DNA from 2 places in the Kitasatospora sp. NPDC048545 genome. Region 2 is predicted to be linked to the other one. Evidence: predicted binding sites of a transcription regulator. Region 2 holds the regulator's gene; the other holds the start of a gene.
The links. The regulator HrcA, encoded in region 2, represses chaperone genes, less so after heat shock. The targets are predictions, from matches to a motif close to TTNGCACTCNGNNNNNCNGAGTGCNAA.
Positions count from the first base shown of each region.

Region 1: AB0D10_RS22735 (FmdB family zinc ribbon protein) is a predicted target of HrcA. The motif match lies at 1,120-1,146, and genes of this name have one in related genera.

Region 1 is NZ_JBEZIQ010000024.1:37,675-46,256, reverse strand. Features, by position in the region: gene AB0D10_RS22740 (MFS transporter) at 1-1,019, shown strand, start outside; gene AB0D10_RS22735 (FmdB family zinc ribbon protein) at 1,158-1,445, shown strand; gene mscL (large conductance mechanosensitive channel protein MscL) at 2,178-2,597, shown strand; gene AB0D10_RS22725 (hypothetical protein) at 2,616-2,924, opposite strand; gene AB0D10_RS22720 (sigma-70 family RNA polymerase sigma factor) at 3,069-4,040, opposite strand; gene AB0D10_RS22715 (phosphatase PAP2 family protein) at 4,463-5,410, shown strand; gene AB0D10_RS22710 (carbon-nitrogen hydrolase family protein) at 5,453-6,334, shown strand; gene AB0D10_RS22705 (FtsX-like permease family protein) at 6,448-6,819, opposite strand; gene AB0D10_RS22700 (IS481 family transposase) at 6,941-7,975, opposite strand; gene AB0D10_RS22695 (hypothetical protein) at 8,227-8,582, opposite strand, start outside.
Region 2 is NZ_JBEZIQ010000001.1:65,732-74,313, forward strand. Features, by position in the region: gene AB0D10_RS00275 (AMP-binding protein) at 1-1,591, shown strand, start outside; gene hemW (radical SAM family heme chaperone HemW) at 1,671-2,900, shown strand; gene AB0D10_RS00285 (hypothetical protein) at 2,941-3,249, shown strand; gene AB0D10_RS00290 (Uma2 family endonuclease) at 3,153-3,527, shown strand; gene AB0D10_RS00295 (DUF3097 domain-containing protein) at 3,505-4,338, opposite strand; gene AB0D10_RS00300 (hypothetical protein) at 4,370-4,951, opposite strand; gene htpX (zinc metalloprotease HtpX) at 4,978-5,898, opposite strand; gene hrcA (heat-inducible transcriptional repressor HrcA) at 6,187-7,221, shown strand; gene dnaJ (molecular chaperone DnaJ) at 7,293-8,432, shown strand; gene AB0D10_RS00320 (16S rRNA (uracil(1498)-N(3))-methyltransferase) at 8,535-8,582, shown strand, end outside.

The DNA of each region.
Region 1 (8,582 bases), on a different contig from region 2:
GGCACGCCCCCGCCTGGAGCCTCTTCCTGGCCGCCGTCCCGGCCGGTGCGAGCGTGCCGCAGATCGGCGCGATGGTCCGGGCCCGCTGGGTGGCCCGGTTCACCGCGGACGGCCCGTCCGAGGCCTCCGCGGCCCGGGTGAGCACCGCCTTCGCCTTCGAGTCCGTGACGGACGAGTTCACCTTCGTGATCGGCCCGATCCTGGCCTCCGGCATCGCCGCGATGGCCAGCCCGGCGACCGCCCTGGTCGCCGAGGCCGCACTGACCGTCGTCGGCGGCCTGGCCTTCGCCGCCCAGCGGCGAACCGCCCCCGCCCGGATCGTGCCGCAGCCCGGCACCAAGCGCGTCTCGGCGCTCGCCTCGCCCGGCGTCCGGCTGCTCGCCGGCTCGATCCTCGGGGTCGGCGCGGTCTTCGGCGGCATGCAGGTCTCCGTGAACGCCTTCGCCGACTCCGTCGGGCAGCACGACGCGGGCGGCACCGTGTACGGGATCTTCGCGGGCGGCTCGATGCTGGCCGGCGTGCTGTACGGCGTGATCGCCTGGCGGCGGCCGGTCCAGCAGCGGATGCTGTTCAGCTACGCACTGCTGGTGCTGGGCTGCTCGACGCTGTGGGCGATGCCGAACCTGGTCGCGCTCACCGTCGCCGGACTGGTCTGCGGCCTGGCCATCGCGCCGACCCTGATCAGCGGCTACACCCTGGTCGAGACGCTGGTCGCGGACGGCGCCAAGACGGAGGCCTTCACCTGGCTGACCGGCGCCATCGGGCTGGGCCTGGCGGTCGGCTCGATGGTGGCGGGCAAGCTGATCGACGGGCACGGGCCGTCCACCGGGTTCCTGGTGCCGCTGATCGGCGCCGGGCTGGGGCTGGTCGCGCTGTTCTCGCTGCGACACCTGCTGGTGGCGCCGGGTTCCGCCGCCGGTCCGGTCGCGGATTCGGTCGCCGGCCCGGTCGCGGATTCGGTCGCCGGCTCCGCCGAGCGCGGGGGTGCTGCGCAGCTGGTGGGCGCGGCCAAGGGCTGAGCGGGCGGTGGTTCGCGGCCGATCCCGGGCCGACGGCGGGGCCGATCTCACACCGGAGTCGCTGGACTGATCCCGCGGAATGCCGCATCATTGACCATCGTTAGCACTCATCAGGCGAGAGTGCCAGGAGGAAGACAAGTGCCCACGTACCAGTACCAGTGCACCGAGTGCGGCAACGGCCTGGAGGCGGTGCAGAAGTTCACCGACGAGGCACTGACCACGTGCCCCGACTGCCAGGGACGGCTTCGCAAGGTCTTCTCGGCCGTGGGTGTCGTGTTCAAGGGATCCGGCTTCTACCGGACCGACAGCCGCTCCTCCTCCAGCAGCACCGTCAGCTCCGGGTCGTCGTCGACCACGTCGACGCCGGCCCCCGCGTCGGGCACGGGCTCTTCGGCCCCGGCCAGCCCGGCTCCGGCCGCGAGCTGACCCCGGCGCCGGGACCGCTCCGGACGCCCAGCAGTCCTCGGCAAGGCCCGTCGGCCCCGCGACCACGCGGGGGCGGCGGGCCTTGCCGCGTCTCGGCCCCGGCTTTCGCTTCCGGCCTGCGTTTCCGGCTTTCGTTTTACGGCTTTCGTTTTCCGGCTTTCGCTTCCGGCTTCGCTTCTTCCGGCTGTGCGCCCTGCCTGGGTTTCCGGCCTACGCGTCCGGGCCTGCGCGTCCGGGCCTCCGCTCACGGCCCGCTCTCGTCACCTTCAACGGGTCGGATTGACTCGTGTGGGCGTACGAATTCGTCCACAGGGGCGGGTTTTCCACAGGCTGGGGAAACGGCTTTCCGATGCCGCCCGGAGCGCGCATCGTGTGGTTCGTCGGCCGGCCCGCCCCGGGCCGACCGCCGGACCCTCCGGAGGTGCGTCGATGACGACCGCGAGCTTCTCAGTCCCCCTGCCCGCCCCCACCGTGCCGCCCCGGCAGGAGGTGCCGAGCTTCCCCCCGATCCGGCGCGGCTGCGGTGGGTGGCACCGCTGGCGCCGGGCGGTCCGCCGACGGGCCGGGGTGCCGGCGCTGGTACTGCTCGCGGTGGCGGCCGCGCTCGCGCTCGGGCCCGCGCGGGCCGGGCTGCCGCCGCCCGGCGGGGGCGCTCTGGGCCGGACGGGTTGTCAATCCGGAGCCGCCGAAGATCACCCGTAACCCCGGAACGACTCCGTCGTTCGAGGCGGCATGAAGGGCTTCAAGGAATTCCTGCTGCGTGGAAACGTCGTCGAACTCGCCGTCGCCGTGGTCATCGGTGCGGCATTCACCAACATCATCAACGCCTTCGTCAAGGGCGTGATCAATCCGATCATCGGGGTATTCGGAACGAAGGACCTGGGTGCCTACAGTTCCTGCCTCAAGGGGCCCTGCGAGGTGGGCCCGGCCGGTGAGGTCACGTCCGGAGTCCTGATCCTGTGGGGATCGGTGCTCAGCGCCGCCCTGCAGTTCCTGATCACCGCAGCCGTCGTCTACTTCGTTCTGATCGTGCCCATGATCAGGATGGCGGCCCGCCGCAAGTCCCCCACCGAGGCGGCTGCGGAAGCCGAGGCCAAGGAGGTCCAACTGCTGACCGAGATCCGCGACGCGCTGGTCGCGCCGCTGCGCTGACCGCCCCTTCCCGTTCCCCTACCCGTGGTGCGGCGGGCGCTGACTCAGGTACCAGTCCAGCCCCCGCCCACCGCTCCCACCGGCCCCGGAACGCTCGCCCCAGCCGGCGTCGGTGTCGTCCCGGGACTGCTGGTCCAGTGGGTCCCGGAAGACCAGCCCGGTCTTGGCCGCGGGCTTCGCCTGCGGCTCCCGGTCCTGCTTCCGGTCCTGGTCCTGGCCGCAGTTCCCACCCTGGTCGTGGTTCCCACCCCGGTCCTGGTCCTGGTTCTGGTCCTGGTCCTGGTTCTGGCCGCGCTCCGTCGACCCTTCCCGTCCCTGCTCGTTCACCCTGTCCACTCCGTCGTTCGCCTCGTCCTGTCCGCCTCGTCCTGCCCCTCCAGCCTAAGAGCCCGCGGCACGCCCCGGGCCCCGGCGCGGATCGATCCGCGCCGGGGCCCGGATGGGGCTCGGCAGGCCTGTCCGGCGGCGCGGTCAGGCGGCTTCGAAGCCCGCGTGGTCGGCGATCTTCTTCAGCTCGGCCAGCGCGTGCTTCTCGATCTGGCGGATCCGCTCGCGGGTGAGGCCGTGCTGCTTGCCCACCTCGGTGAGGGTGCGCTCACGGCCGTCCTCCATGCCGTAGCGGGAGCGGATGATCGAGGCCGTGCGGTCGTCCAACCGCCCGATCAGGTCGTCCAGTTCCTCACGCCGGAGCATGACCATCACGGCGTCCTCGGGAGACGTCGCCCCGGTGTCCTCGACCAGGTCCCCGAACTGGGTCTCGCCCTCGTCGTCCACCGACATGTTGAGGCTGACCGGGTCGCGCGCCCAGTCCAGCACGTCCTTGATGCGGGCCTCGGTGGTGTCCAACTCGGCCGCGATCTCGGCCGGCTCGGCCTCCCGGCCCAGTTCCTTGGACTTCTCGCGCTGCACCCGCCGGATCCGTCCCAGCTCCTCCACCAGGTGCACGGGCAGCCGGATGGTGCGGGACTGGTCGGCGATGGACCGGGTGATCGCCTGCCGGATCCACCACGTCGCGTACGTGGAGAACTTGAAGCCCTTGGCGTAGTCGAACTTCTCGACGGCGCGCACCAGGCCCGCGTTGCCCTCCTGGATGAGGTCCAGCAGCGGGAGGCCGCTGCGCGGGTACCGACGGGCGACCGCCACCACGAGGCGGAGGTTGGAGCGGATGAAGACGTCCTTGGCGCGCTCGGCGTCGGCGGCTATCGCCTCCAACTCCTCGCGCGTGGCGCCGTCGGGGAGTCCGTCCTCGTCCAGCAGGTGCTGGGCGTACACCCCGGCCTCGATCCGCAGCGAGAGCTCGACCTCCTCGGCGGCATCGAGCAGGGGCGTCCTGGCGATCTCGTCGAGGTACATGCCGACCAGGTCGCGGTCGGCCTCAAGGTTGGTCGGGCGGGCCGCGCGAGTCCGGTCGGCCCTGTCGCGAACGACGGCACGGGTGGCCATGCTTGCTCCCTTTGCTGGTGTTGCCGAGGTCTGCCTGCCTGCCCGGAGGGCAAGAAGTGCGGGCCCCACGGGGCTCACACGTAACGATCCAACGAACAGATTCCGGACAACATTCCCAAGTCACTCCGATTCTTCCGCGTGATGCAGTATCCTGCTGGTTTTCACTCCGACTTTGGACGCTCGGTGACCACCCGGGCACCTCCCGTGTCCACGCGCGACCACTCCCGGAGCGGTTTCTTCACCCGACCCTCACGCCCCCGTCGCCTACCCGTTGAACCCGCGAACAGCCGTGCGCGTTCCCGCACGCCGCTCGTTTCCGCCCGCGCCCGCGCCCCGGCGCACGCAGGACCTCCGCACAAACGATGCCGAATCGCTATCGCTGCAGCTCCTGATCGGCACAGGACACTGGGAAGGTGTCAGCCATGCACCTGACCAACAGCACGACGTCCGTCACTGCGCGTAGCCGAAGCCTCTTTCGGGATGCCGCGGTCGCGCTGGGCTGTGCCGCGCTGTTCGGCCTCCTGGCGACTCTGGTGACGGGCCACTGGCGCCCGCTGATCCGCTTCGACCAGGAGTGGATCAGCGAACTGCACATGTACGCCCGGGAACACCGGATCTGGACCGCCTCGGTGCAGACGCTCTCCGACATCGGTGGCACCGTCACGATGCGTACACTCCTCGGGATCGCCGCCGCCTGGCTCTGGTTGATCGGCGCACGGGTGCTGGCCGGCTGGGTCGCCGCCCAGACCCTCGTCGGCTGGGGCGCCCAGTGGGCGCTGAAGGCGGCCTTCGACCGTGGACGGCCCTCCTTCTCCGACCCGGTCTCGCACGCCGGCGGCCCGGCCTTCCCCTCCGGTCACGCCATGGCCTCGACGATCACCTGCGCCGTCCTGGTCGGGCTGCTCTGGTACCGGGTCCAGCGCCGGGGCCGGACCGCCGCCTGCGCGGTCGCGGTGGCGACGGTGCTGACGATCGGCTGGACCCGGGTCGCGCTCGGCGTGCACTGGCCCAGCGACGTGCTGGGCGGCTGGCTGGCCGCCGGAATCGTGTTCGGCGCCGTGACCACCGCGATCGAGCTCTGGCGGCCCGGCGCCCTGGCCCGCGACGTCCGGCGGGTCAACTGGCGCACCAGGCCCAGGGTCCAGCGGGTCATCGTGCCCTCCGTCCGGCCGCCCCGCACCCCCGATCCGCTGGCCGACGCCCCGCTGGACGACCGCGTTCCGACCGATCCGGGTCCCGCCGACGGCGGCGCCCAGGGCAGTGGCGCCCAGGACTCTCACGCTCAGGACGGCGGCGCCCAGGACGGCGGGGTTCCGGGCGACGGTGCGCTGAGCAGGACCGCCGATCGACGGAGCGGAAGCGCCGACTGAGTCACCGCCACCTGGGCGGGGCCGTCCGATAGCGTGACCGTCATGTCCACCACCCCCGTTCCCGCCACCACCACCGGACTCCCCGGACTCCCCGGGCGGCCGCTGCGGATCGCCACCGTCCAGGCCCAGGCCGTGGCCGGCGACATATCCGCCAACGCCGCCCAGGCCGCCGAGTTGATCCGCGAGGCCGCCGGGGCCGGTGCCCGCCTGGTGCTGTTCACAGAGAAGTTCCTCTCCGGGTACGAGCCCGACCTGATCCGCACCGACCCGCTCAAGTACGCCGTCCAGCCCGACGACCCGCGCCTCGCGCCGATCGCCGACGCGTGCCGCGGGACGGGGACCGTCGCCGTCGTCGGCGCCGCCGTGCAGGACGGTGCCGACCTGCTGATCTCCGCCCTCGTCATCGGCGCGGACGGCAACGTCGTCACCCGCTACGACAAGCAGCACCTCTTCAAGTCCGAACGCGACCTCTACCGCCCCGGGACGGCCGGCTGCACCCTGGAGCTGGACGGCTGGCGGCTCGGTCTCGGCGTCTGCTACGACTCCGGCTTCCCCGAGCACGCCCGCGCCGCCGCGCTCGACGGCTGCCACGCCTACCTGGTCGGCGCGCTGTTCAGCACGGGCCACGGCTACCACGAGTCCCGGGTCTGGTTCCCCGCCAGGGCGCTCGACAACACCCTCTACACGGTGCTCGCCAACCACATCGGCCGCACCGGCCCCTGGCAGACCTGCGGCGCCAGCGCGGTCTGGGGGCCGGACGGCCGCCTGATCGCCGAGGCGAGCGAGGACCGCCGCGAGGTCGTCGTCGTCGACCTCGACCCCACCGTCCTGCGCACCACCCGGGAGTCGGAGACCCTGCTCGCCGACCTCGCCCTCGCCACCGGACGCCCCGCCGCGGAACGCACCCGGTTCCGCCTGGCCTGACCCGGACGGGCGGCCCGCCCCGGTGCCGGCCGCCTCCGCCGGTCGGGGCGGGAGTCGGCGCCCGGTGGGACCGGTAACCGGCCGGGTCGGAGCCCGGTGGAACCGGGCTCCGGTCAGGACGCGCTCATGGCGGCCACGGCCGCCATCCGGCCGACGCGGCGCACGGGGAGGACGGCCGCGGCGAGGCCGGTCAGCACGGTCAGGGCCAGGGCCGCCAGGACCAGCAGCACCGGCGGGCCGGCCACGGTGCCGACGGTCGAGGTGACGGAGCGGGCGGCCGCCCAGCCGAAGGCGATGCCGAGCGTGGTGCCGACGAGGGCGCCGGCCAGGGAGAGCAGGACGGCTTCCAGGGTGAGCATCCGGCGCAGTTGACGGCGGGACATGCCGATGGCGCGCAGCATGCCGATCTCGCGGGAGCGCTCACTGATGCCGAGCATCAGGGTGGCCGCCATGCCGAGGCCGGCGATGGCGGCGGAGAAGGACAGCAGGGGCCATGCTGACGGCCGTCATCCGGTCCAGCAGGGCCCGCAGGGTGTCCGCCTGCGCGGCGGTGTCGGTGACGATCACCTGGGGGTGGTCGGCGAGGGCGATCAGTCCGTGGACGGATCAACGGGCCCGCAGGCTCCTCCCCGAGAGGTAGGTGTTCTGTCCCGTGAGGTTGGGGATGCGGCTGGCGGGTGGCTTGCCTGCGAGTGCGGTGTGTCCGCGGTGGTGATTGTAGGTGTGGAGCCAGTCGGGGTAGGCGTCGCGGCGTTCCTGTTCGGTGCGGTAGGGCCGGGCGTAGGCCCATTCGTCGAGCAGGGTGCGGTTGAAGCGTTCGACCTTGCCGTTGGTCTGCGGCCGGTAGGGCCGGGTGCGGTTGAAGCGTTCGACCTTGCCGTTGGTCTGCGGCCGGTAGGGCCGGGTGCGTTTGTGCGTGATGCCCTCGGCGGCGAGGGCATCACGCCAGGCGTGTGACTTGTAGCAGGCGCCGTTGTCGGTCAGCACCCGCTGGACGGTGATCCCGGCCCGGGCGAAGAATTCGTTCGCCCGGGCCCAGAATGCGGCGGCGGTCTCCTTGCGTTCGTCGGGGAGGATCTCGCTGTAGGCGAGGCGGGAGTGGTCGTCGACGGCGTTGTGCAGGTAGCTGTATCCGGCCCCGGAGCGGGTCCTGCGGCCGGCCTGGCGGCCCAGGTACCTGTGGCCGCCGCCGTCGGGGATGTTGCCGAGCTTCTTGATGTCGACGTGGACCAGCTCGCCCGGTGCGGCGCGTTCGTAGCGCCGCACCGGGCGGCCGGTGGCGCGGTCGAGGTGCGCGAGTCGGGCGAGCCGGTAGCGGGTCAGGACCCGGTGCACGGTGGCCGGGTTGAGCCGCAGCAGGTAGGCGATGCGGGCCGGTCCCCAGCGGCGCAGGACGCGGACCTTGACGATCCGCCGTTCGGTGCGGGTCGGGGTCCGGCGGGGGCTGCGGTGCGGGCGGCTGGAGCGGTCGGTCATGCCGGCCTCACCGAGCGCTCGGTAGCGGTCGGCCCAGCGCTTCGCGGTGGTCGGCGAGACCTGGAAGCGCTCGGCCGCCCGCCGCAGTGGCCAGCCGTCCTCGACGACGCAGCGGGCCAGGCGCAGGCGTCCGGTCTCGGTCAGCGGTGCGTTACGGTGTGGCATGAGGGCCTTTCTGGGAGCCGGTGCAGATGTCGCAATCCACACCGAGCCAGAAGGCCCTCACTCATTTCAAGATCACCACGCCGTGAGCCCCGTCACCAACCTCCGTGGTCAGTACAGGTAGGGCGCCCCTGAGGCCGGCCGTTTCGTCAGCCTCGGCGGTCCGGGAGCGCCGCAGCCCGCGGGGCGTGGTCTCGGGGAACGCCGAAGGCCCCCACCGGGTCCGGTGGGGGCCTTCGCGGGGTCGGGGCCGGTCAGGCCTTGCCCGGGAGCGTGCGGACGGTGCGCCAGGCGTAGGCGAGCAGCAGGGCGGTCAGTGCCAGGAACACGGCGCCGGTCACCAGCTGGGCCTCCCAGAAGTGGCTGTTCGCCTGGTACTCGACGGCCGTGCCGCCGTCCGCCAGCCGGGTCACCGAGGTCTGGTGGCCGTCCAGGACCGCGATCTGGTAGTCCGACACGGTCCGGCCGAAGGTGGCGGTGGTGGTCGGCGCGATCGAGGTCGCCAGCTTCGGCATCAGCAGGGTCATCGCGATCTGCGCGATGAGGCTGATCCCGATGGCCGGGACGGCCCGGCGGGTCGCGGCGGCGGCGGCCAGGCCGGTGGCGATCG
Region 2 (8,582 bases):
CGCCGCGATCACGACCGTCTACCCGAGCACCAACGAGGACGAGACCGCCTTCATCCTGTCCGACTCGGGCTCCCGGGCGCTGTTCGCGGAGAACGCCGCCCAGCTGGCCAAGGCTGCCGCGCAGCTCGAAAAGCTGCCCGAGTTGCGCACCGTCGTCCTGTTCGACGCCCCCGACGAGGCCCCCGACACGGCCGGCCTCGACGTGCTCACCCTCGCCGAGCTGGAACGGCGCGGCACCGAGTACCTGGAGGAGCACCCGGACGCGGTCGAGAAGGCCGTCGAGGGGCTCGGCAAGGAACAGCTGGCCACCCTGATCTACACCTCCGGCACCACCGGCCGCCCCAAGGGCGTGCGCCTGGTGCACGACTGCTGGGCGTACGAGGGCCGGGCGCAGGAGGCCAGCGGGCTGCTGCGCTCCGACGACGTGCAGTTCATGTGGCTGCCGCTGTCGCACGTCTTCGGCAAGACGCTGATCTCGGGTCAGATCGCCACCGGCCACGTGATGGCGCTGGACGGCCGGGTGGACCGGATCATCCACAACCTGCCGGTGATCCGGCCGACCATCATGGCCTCGGCGCCGCGCATCTTCGAGAAGGTCTACAACGGCATCGCGGGCAAGGCCCGCGCCGAGGGTGGCGCCAAGTACAGGATCTTCCTGTGGGCGGCCAAGGTCGCCCGCGAGCACGCCCGGGCCGTCCAGGAGAGCCGCGTCGCCACCGGCACCGGCACCGCCCCGTTCGGGCTGCGGGTGCAGCACTCGCTGGCCGACAGGCTGGTGTACGCGAAGATCCGCGCGGCCTTCGGCGGGCGGCTGCGCGGCGCGGTCTCCGGCAGCGCCGCCCTCGCCCCCGAGATCGGCTACTTCTTCCTCGGCGCAGGCGTGCCGATCCTGGAGGGCTACGGCCTCAGCGAGACCAGCGCCGGCTCCTGCGTGAACCGCGAGGAGGACGTGCGGATCGGCACGGTGGGCCGCGCGCTGCCCGGCACCGAGGTGCGGATCGCCGAGGACGGCGAGATCCTGCTGCGCGGCCCGGGCATCATGCGCGGCTACCACAACCTGCCGGAGAAGACCGCGGAGGTGCTGGAGCCGGACGGCTGGTTCCACACCGAGGACATCGGCGAACTCAGCCCGGACGGCTTCCTGCGGATCACCGACCGCAAGAAGGACCTGTTCAAGACCTCCGGCGGCAAGTACGTGGCGCCCAGCGAGGTCGAGGGCAAGTTCAAGGCGGTCTGCCCGTTCGTGAGCAACATCCTGGTGATCGGCAACGGCCGCAACTACTGCACCGCGCTGATCGGCCTGGACGAGGCGGTCCTCATGCCGTGGGCCGCCGAGCACGGCCTGGCGGGCAGGTCCTACGCCGAGCTGGCCGCCGAGCCGGCCGTCCACGAGCTGATCGCAGGCTTCGTGAAGCGGCTCAACGCGGGACTGCAGCGCTGGCAGACGATCAAGAAGTTCCACCTGCTGCCGCGCGACCTCGACATCGAGCACGGCGAGCTCACCCCGAGCCTGAAGATCAAGCGCCCGGTGGTGGAGCGGACCTACGCCGACGCCGTGACCGCGATGTACGCGGGCGCCAACGAGGCCTGACCCACCCCGTCCCCGTGCGGTCCGCGCGTGCGCCGCGGACCGTACGGGAGCTCCGCGGACCGTACGGGACAATGGGGGCATGCCCTCCGCACTCCCCGACGGCGAACCCGTGCCGTCCGACGGTTCCCTGCCCGCGCACGCCCTCGCCGGGCTCGGCAGCCGGCCGTTCGGCTTCTACCTGCACGTGCCCTACTGCGCCAGCCGCTGCGGCTACTGCGACTTCAACACCTACACCGCCACCGAGCTGCGCTCCTCCGGGGCCGTCGCCTCCCAGGAGACGTACGCCGACAACGTGGTCGCCGAGGTCCGGCTGGCCCGGCGGGTGCTCGGGGACGCGGAACTGCCGGTGCGCACCGTCTTCCTCGGCGGCGGCACCCCCACCCTGCTGCCCGCCCGCGACCTGGTGAAGATGCTCGCCGCGATCCGCGACGAGTTCGGGCTCGCCCCGGACGCGGAGGTCACCACCGAGGCCAACCCGGAGTCCGTCGACCCGGCGTACCTGGCCGAGCTGCGCGAGGGCGGCTACAACCGGATCTCCTTCGGCATGCAGAGCGCCCGGCCCCACGTGCTGAGCCTGCTCGACCGCCACCACACCCCGGGCCGCCCCGAGGCCTGCGTCGCCGAGGCCCGCGAGGCCGGCTTCGAGCACGTCAACCTGGACCTGATCTACGGCACCCCGGGCGAGTCCGACGACGACTGGCGGGCCTCCCTGGACGCGGCGATCGGCGCCGGACCGGACCACGTCTCCGCGTACTCCCTGATCGTCGAGGAGGGCACCAAGCTCGCCGCCCGGGTCAAGCGCGGCGAACTGCCGATGATCGACGACGACGTGCACGCCGACCGCTACCTCATCGCCGAGCAGGCGCTCTCCGCCGCCGGGTACCGGTGGTACGAGGTCTCCAACTGGGCCACCACCCCCGAGGGCCGCTGCCGCCACAACGAGCTCTACTGGACCGGCGCCGACTGGTGGGGCGCCGGCCCCGGCGCGCACAGCCACGTCGGCGGCGTCCGCTGGTGGAACGCCAAGCACCCGGCCGCCTACGCGCAGGCCCTCGCCGAGGGCCGCACCCCGGCGCTGGGCCGCGAGGTCCTGGCGGACGAGGACCGCCGCGTCGAACGCGTCCTGCTGGAGCTGCGCCTGGTGGAGGGCGTCGCCCTCGACCTGCTCACGGACACCGGCCGGCAGGCCGCCGACCGGGCCCTCGCCGACGGCCTGCTCGCCGAGGAGCCCTACCGGCGGGGCCGCGCCGCCCTCACCCTCCGGGGGAGGTTGCTGGCCGACGGGGTCGTGCGTGACCTCGTGGACTGACGTTCGTTGCCGTGTTGTCAGCCGTCGGAGGGAGCGCGCAATGACCGCCATCGCTGACCGGATGACGGGGATCTTCGAGAACCTGGAGGTTCCGGAAGGCGTCAAGGCCGAGCTCATCCGGGGGGAAATCGTGATGACGGCCGGGCCGGACATGGTCCACAACCTCATCGTCTCCGCGATCCAGCACCAGAGCCTCCGCGATCCAGCACCAGACCCCCTACGCACGGTGGCGGGCGCTGCAGACCCAGGATCATCTCCGGCGAGGCCGGCGAACCCCAGCCGGATCCGGTCGTCTTCGAGCGGGGTGTCGTCGCGGAGGCGGGCCGTCTGCTGCCCGCCTCCGCGGTGACCGTGGCGGTCGAGGTGGTTTCCAGGACCAGCGTGCACCGGAACTACCGGACCGAGCGCGAGATGTACGCCCAGGGCGGGATTCCGGCGTACCTCATCGTCGATCCGCTCAAGGTGTGTGCGTGCTCCTCACGGATCCGACCACTGACACGGCTTCCGGTGTCCCCGTGTACTGGGCCGAACGGACCAGCACGTTCGGCGATCCGATCGAGGTCGACGTGCTCGGCGTCACGCTCGACACCTCGGAGTTCCGGACCTACGCCTGATCCGGCAGTGTGACGAAGTCGATCAGTTCCTCGACCCGGCCCAGCAGCTCGGGCTCCAGGTCCTTGTAGCTGTCCACCCCGGACAGGATCCGCTTCCACGCCGCCGGGGTGTCCACCGGCCAGCCCAGGCGGCGGCAGGTGCCCTCCTTCCAGTCCTCGCCGCGGGGGACGGCGGGCCAGTCGGGGATGCCGACGGAGGAGGGCTTCACGGCCTGCCAGACGTCGATGTAGGGGTGGCCGACGACCAGGACGGACTCCCCGGTGACCTGCGCGGCGATGCGGTGCTCCTTCGTCCCCGGGAGCAGGTGGTCGACCAGGACGCCGAGGCGGCGGCCGGGGCCGGGGGCGAAGTCGGCGACGATCGCGGGCAGGTCGTCGATGCCGCGCAGGTACTCCACCACGACGCCCTCGATCCGCAGGTCGTCGCCCCAGACCCGCTCGACCAGCTCGGCGTCGTGCCGGCCCTCGACGTAGATCCGCGACTCCCGGGCGACCCGGGCGCGGGCGCCGGGCACGGCGACCGAGCCGGAGGCGGTGCGGCCGGGCGCCCGGGAGGGGGCGGGGCCGGCCGGGCGGACCAGGGTGACCACCGCGCCCTCCAGCAGGAAGCCGCGCGGCACCAGCGGGAACACCCGGTGCTTGCCGAAGCGGTCCTCCAGGGTGACGGTGAACCCCTCGGCGGTCTTCTCGCAGCGCACCACGGCCCCGCAGAAGCCGGTCGACGCCTCCTCGACCACCAGGTCCCGCTCGGCGGGCACCTCCGGGGCGGGGGTCTGCTTCTTCCACGGCGGGGTCAGGTCGGGTCCGTACTGGCGGCTGCGCATACGGGTGATCATAGGGAGGGCGGACGGTGCGTCAGAGGCCCGGCGCGCCCCAGACCGGGAACCAGCGGCTCAGGTCCTTCTCCAGCCGCAGGTCGTTCCCCAGCATCGCGTTGACCTGCAGTTCCAGCGGACTGTTGCGCTTCTCCCCGCCGCCCGGCATCGGGGCGAACGGGTAGAAGGTGCCGCGCTTGTAGAGGTAGACCAGGGCCAGCGACTGCCCCTGCGCGTCGCGGAAGCCGACCAGCGAACAGAGCAGCTGCGGCCCGAAGCCGTTCGCCTCCAGTTCGCTGTTGACCGCGTGCAGGTCGTTCACCAGCTCCGGCAGCTCCCCGGGGGAGTGCCGGGCGAGCAGCCACGAGTAGCCGTAGTCGTCCTTGGAGGCCTCCACCGGGACGCCGCGCTCGGTGTCGGCGTCCAGCAGCGCCCGTACCTGCTGCTCCACCTGGACGAAGGCCGCGCCCTCGACGGCCGCGAAGCAGACCGAGCCGAGCCCGGTGGGCAGGAAGCCGGTGGCGGCCTCCAGGGTGAGCGCGGCGGACGGCACGCCGAACAGCTGGTCGAGGTCGGGCTTGACGGGCTTGGTGCGGCCGAACAGGGCGTCCAGGATTCCCACGGCGGTCCTTTCGTGTGCTCGGGCGGTCAGCGGCCGAGCTGCTCGGAGATCTTCGCCAGCTGCGCCAGCCGCGTCTCCAGCGTCGGGTGGGTGGAGAACAGCTGCGAGGCCGTCTCCCGGGCGCTCAGCGCGGGCGCGAAGTAGAAGGCGTTGTAGGGCTGCGACTTGCGCAGGTCCTCGGTGGGGATGGCGGAGATCTGCCCGGTCACCTTGGTGAGCGCCGAGGCGAGCGCGCTGGGCCGGCCGGTGAGCTGGGCGGCGGCCCGGTCGGCGGCCAGCTCGCGGTAGCGGGACAGCAGCCGGGTGAGCAGGAAGCTGATCGCGTAGACGACCATCGAGGCCAGCGGGATGATCAGCGCCAGGATCGCCGTGTTCTGGTCGTTGTTGTTGCGGCCGCCGCCCATGAACCCGCCGTACACGGCGATCCTGGTCATCGCGCCGGCGAGCACGCCGAGGAAGCCGGCGATCGTCATCACCGCGACGTCCCGGTGGGCGACGTGGGACAGCTCGTGCGCGAGGACGCCCTCCAGCTCCTCGGGCTCCAGCCGGCGCAGCAGGCCGGTGGTGACGCAGACCACCGCGTTCTGCGGGTTGCGGCCGGTGGCGAAGGCGTTGGGCATGTCGTTGTCGGCGACCGCCACGCGGGGTTTGGGCATGTCGGCCAGCGCGCAGAGCCGGTCGATCGTGCCGTGTAGTTGGGGGAAGTCCTCCGGGGACACCTGGTGGGCTCCCATGGCCCGTTCGGTGATCTTGTCACTGAACCAGAACTGGGCCACGAACAGCCCGCCGGAGATCAGGACGATCAGCGGCCATGCACCGCGCAGCAGCGCGATCAGCAGGCCGGTGAAACCGACGTACAGCAGCCCGATCACGAACATCGTGGCGACCATGCGGCTGGTCAGGCCGCGGTCGGGTGCGAAACGGGTGTGCTGGCCCGAGCTCGACATCGCTTGCTCCTCCATTCGCCGTCGCTTTCGATGCTGCCACCCGGACGGCCGCGAGGCACCACCCCCGCGCCGGGAAGCGTGAACGCTCCCCGTCCCGCGGGCCGTACCCGGAACTGCGGGCAGGATCACTCCGGTCCGGCCGTTCCTGCCGTAGGACCCGGGCCTTACACTGGCAGGTACGGTTTTGGCACTCGCGCGTTCAGAGTGCCAGGACCGGGGCCTCCCGGAGCGGCCCGCAGCACTCAGGGACACAGACGGACAACGTGCGAAGACGGAGGTGCGTGCCCCATGGCCGGAGAGGTCCGCCAGCTGGACGACCGCAAGCTCGCCGTGCTCCGCGCGATCGTGCAGGACTACGTGGGCACCGAGGAGCCGGTCGGGTCCAAGGCCCTCGTGGAGCGGCACAACCTCGGGGTCTCGCCGGCGACGGTCCGCAACGACATGGCGGCGCTGGAGGAGGAGGGCTACATCCACCAGCCGCACACCAGCGCCGGCCGCATCCCGACCGACAAGGGGTACCGCCTCTTCGTCGACAGGCTCGCTGAGGTCAAGCCGATGAGCGCCCCCGAGCGCCGGGCGATCCGGCACTTCCTGGACGGCGCGGTCGACCTGGACGACGTGGTCGCGCGCACCGTGCGGCTGCTCGCCCAGCTGACCCGGCAGGTCGCGGTCGTCCAGTACCCGTCGCTGACGCGCTCGACCGTCCGGCACATCGAGCTGGTGGCGCTGGCCCCGGCCAAGGTGATGCTGGTGCTGATCACCAACACCGGCCGGGTCGAGCAGCGGATGGTCGACTGCCCGGGTACGGTCGGCGAGACGGTCCTGGCGGACCTGCGGACCGCGCTGAACAGCAGAGCGGCCGGCCGCCTCCTCCCGGACGTCCCGGGGCTGCTGGAGGAACTCCCGGCGATGTTCGAGCAGGCCGACAGGCCGACCGTCAGCACGGTCCTGGCGACCCTGTTCGAGACGCTCGCGGAACAGAACGAGGAACGGATCATGCTGGCCGGCACGGCCAATCTGACCCGCTTCGGCCACGACTTCCCCCTCACCATCCAGCCGGTGCTGGAGGCCCTGGAGGAGCAGGTCATCCTGCTCCGCCTCCTGGGTGAGACCAATGACGCCGCGATGACGGTCCGGATCGGGCGGGAGAACGCCTACGAAGGGCTGATTTCCACCTCGGTCGTGTCGGTCGGTTACGGTTCGGGCGACGAGAGCGTGGCCAAACTGGGTGTGATCGGTCCGACCCGGATGGACTACCCGGGCACAATGGGGGCGGTGCGGGCGGTGGCGCGGTACGTGGGTCAGATCCTGGCCGAGTCGTAGCAAACAGCCGTCGGACATCCTGACGGCGTCCAGTCGCAGCACTACTACAGGCGGAACAAGCGGAGCATTTGGTGGCCACGGACTACTACGCGGTACTCGGCGTCCGACGGGATGCGGGGCAGGACGAGATCAAGAAGGCGTTCCGGCGCCTGGCACGCGAACTGCACCCGGACGTCAACCCGGACCCGAAGACGCAGGAGCGGTTCAAGGAGATCAACGCCGCCTACGAGGTGCTCTCCGACCCGCAGAAGCGCCAGGTCTACGACCTCGGCGGCGACCCGCTGTCCCCGGGCGGGGGCGGTGCGGGCGGCTTCGGCGCGGGCGCGGCGGGCTTCGGCTTCTCCGACATCATGGACGCCTTCTTCGGCGCCGCGGCCGGCCAGCGCGGCCCGCGCTCGCGCACCCGCCGCGGCCAGGACGCCATGATCCGGCTGGAGATCACCCTGGAGGAGGCCGCGTTCGGCACCACCAAGGAGCTCCAGGTCGACACCGCCGTCACCTGCACCACGTGCAGCGGCGAGGGCGCGGCCCCCGGCACCTCCGCCCAGACCTGCGACATGTGCCGCGGCAAGGGCGAGGTCTCCCAGGTCACCCGGTCCTTCCTGGGCCAGGTCATGACCTCCCGCCCCTGCCCGCAGTGCCAGGGCTTCGGCACCGTCGTGCCGACCCCGTGCCCGGAGTGCGCCGGCGACGGCCGGGTCCGCGCCCGTCGCACCCTGACCGTCAAGATCCCGGCCGGTGTCGACAACGGCACCCGGATCCAGCTGGCCGGCGAGGGCGAGGTCGGCCCCGGCGGCGGCCCGGCCGGCGACCTGTACGTCGAGATCGCCGAGTCCGCCCACGCGATCTTCCAGCGGCGCGGCGACGACCTGCACTGCACCGTCACCATCCCGATGACGGCTGCCTCGCTCGGCACCCAGGTGCCGCTGCAGACCCTGGACGGCCTGGAGGAGGTCGACATCCGGCCCGGCACCCAGTCCGGCCAGTCGATCCCGCTGCACGGCCGCGGCATCACCCACCTGCGCGGGGGCGGCCGGGGCGACCTGATAGTGCACGTCGAGGTGAAGACGCCCACCAAGCTCGACCCCGAGCAGGAGGAGCTGCTGCGCCGCCTGGCGGTGCTGCGCGGCGAGGAGCGGCCCTCCGGCCAGTTCGCGCCCGGCCAGCAGGGCCTGTTCTCCCGGCTGAAGGACGCCTTCAACGGCCGGTAGCCGTCGCGCGGGGGTGCCGGGGGCCGACCCCGGCACCCCTTTCGCGTGCCCCCGCCGGTTCCCCCTCCCGCCCCAGGCCCCGCCCCGGAAAGGTGCCCCCGCATGACCGCGCCCGTCTTCGTCGTCGAGACCGAACGGATCGCCGCCGCC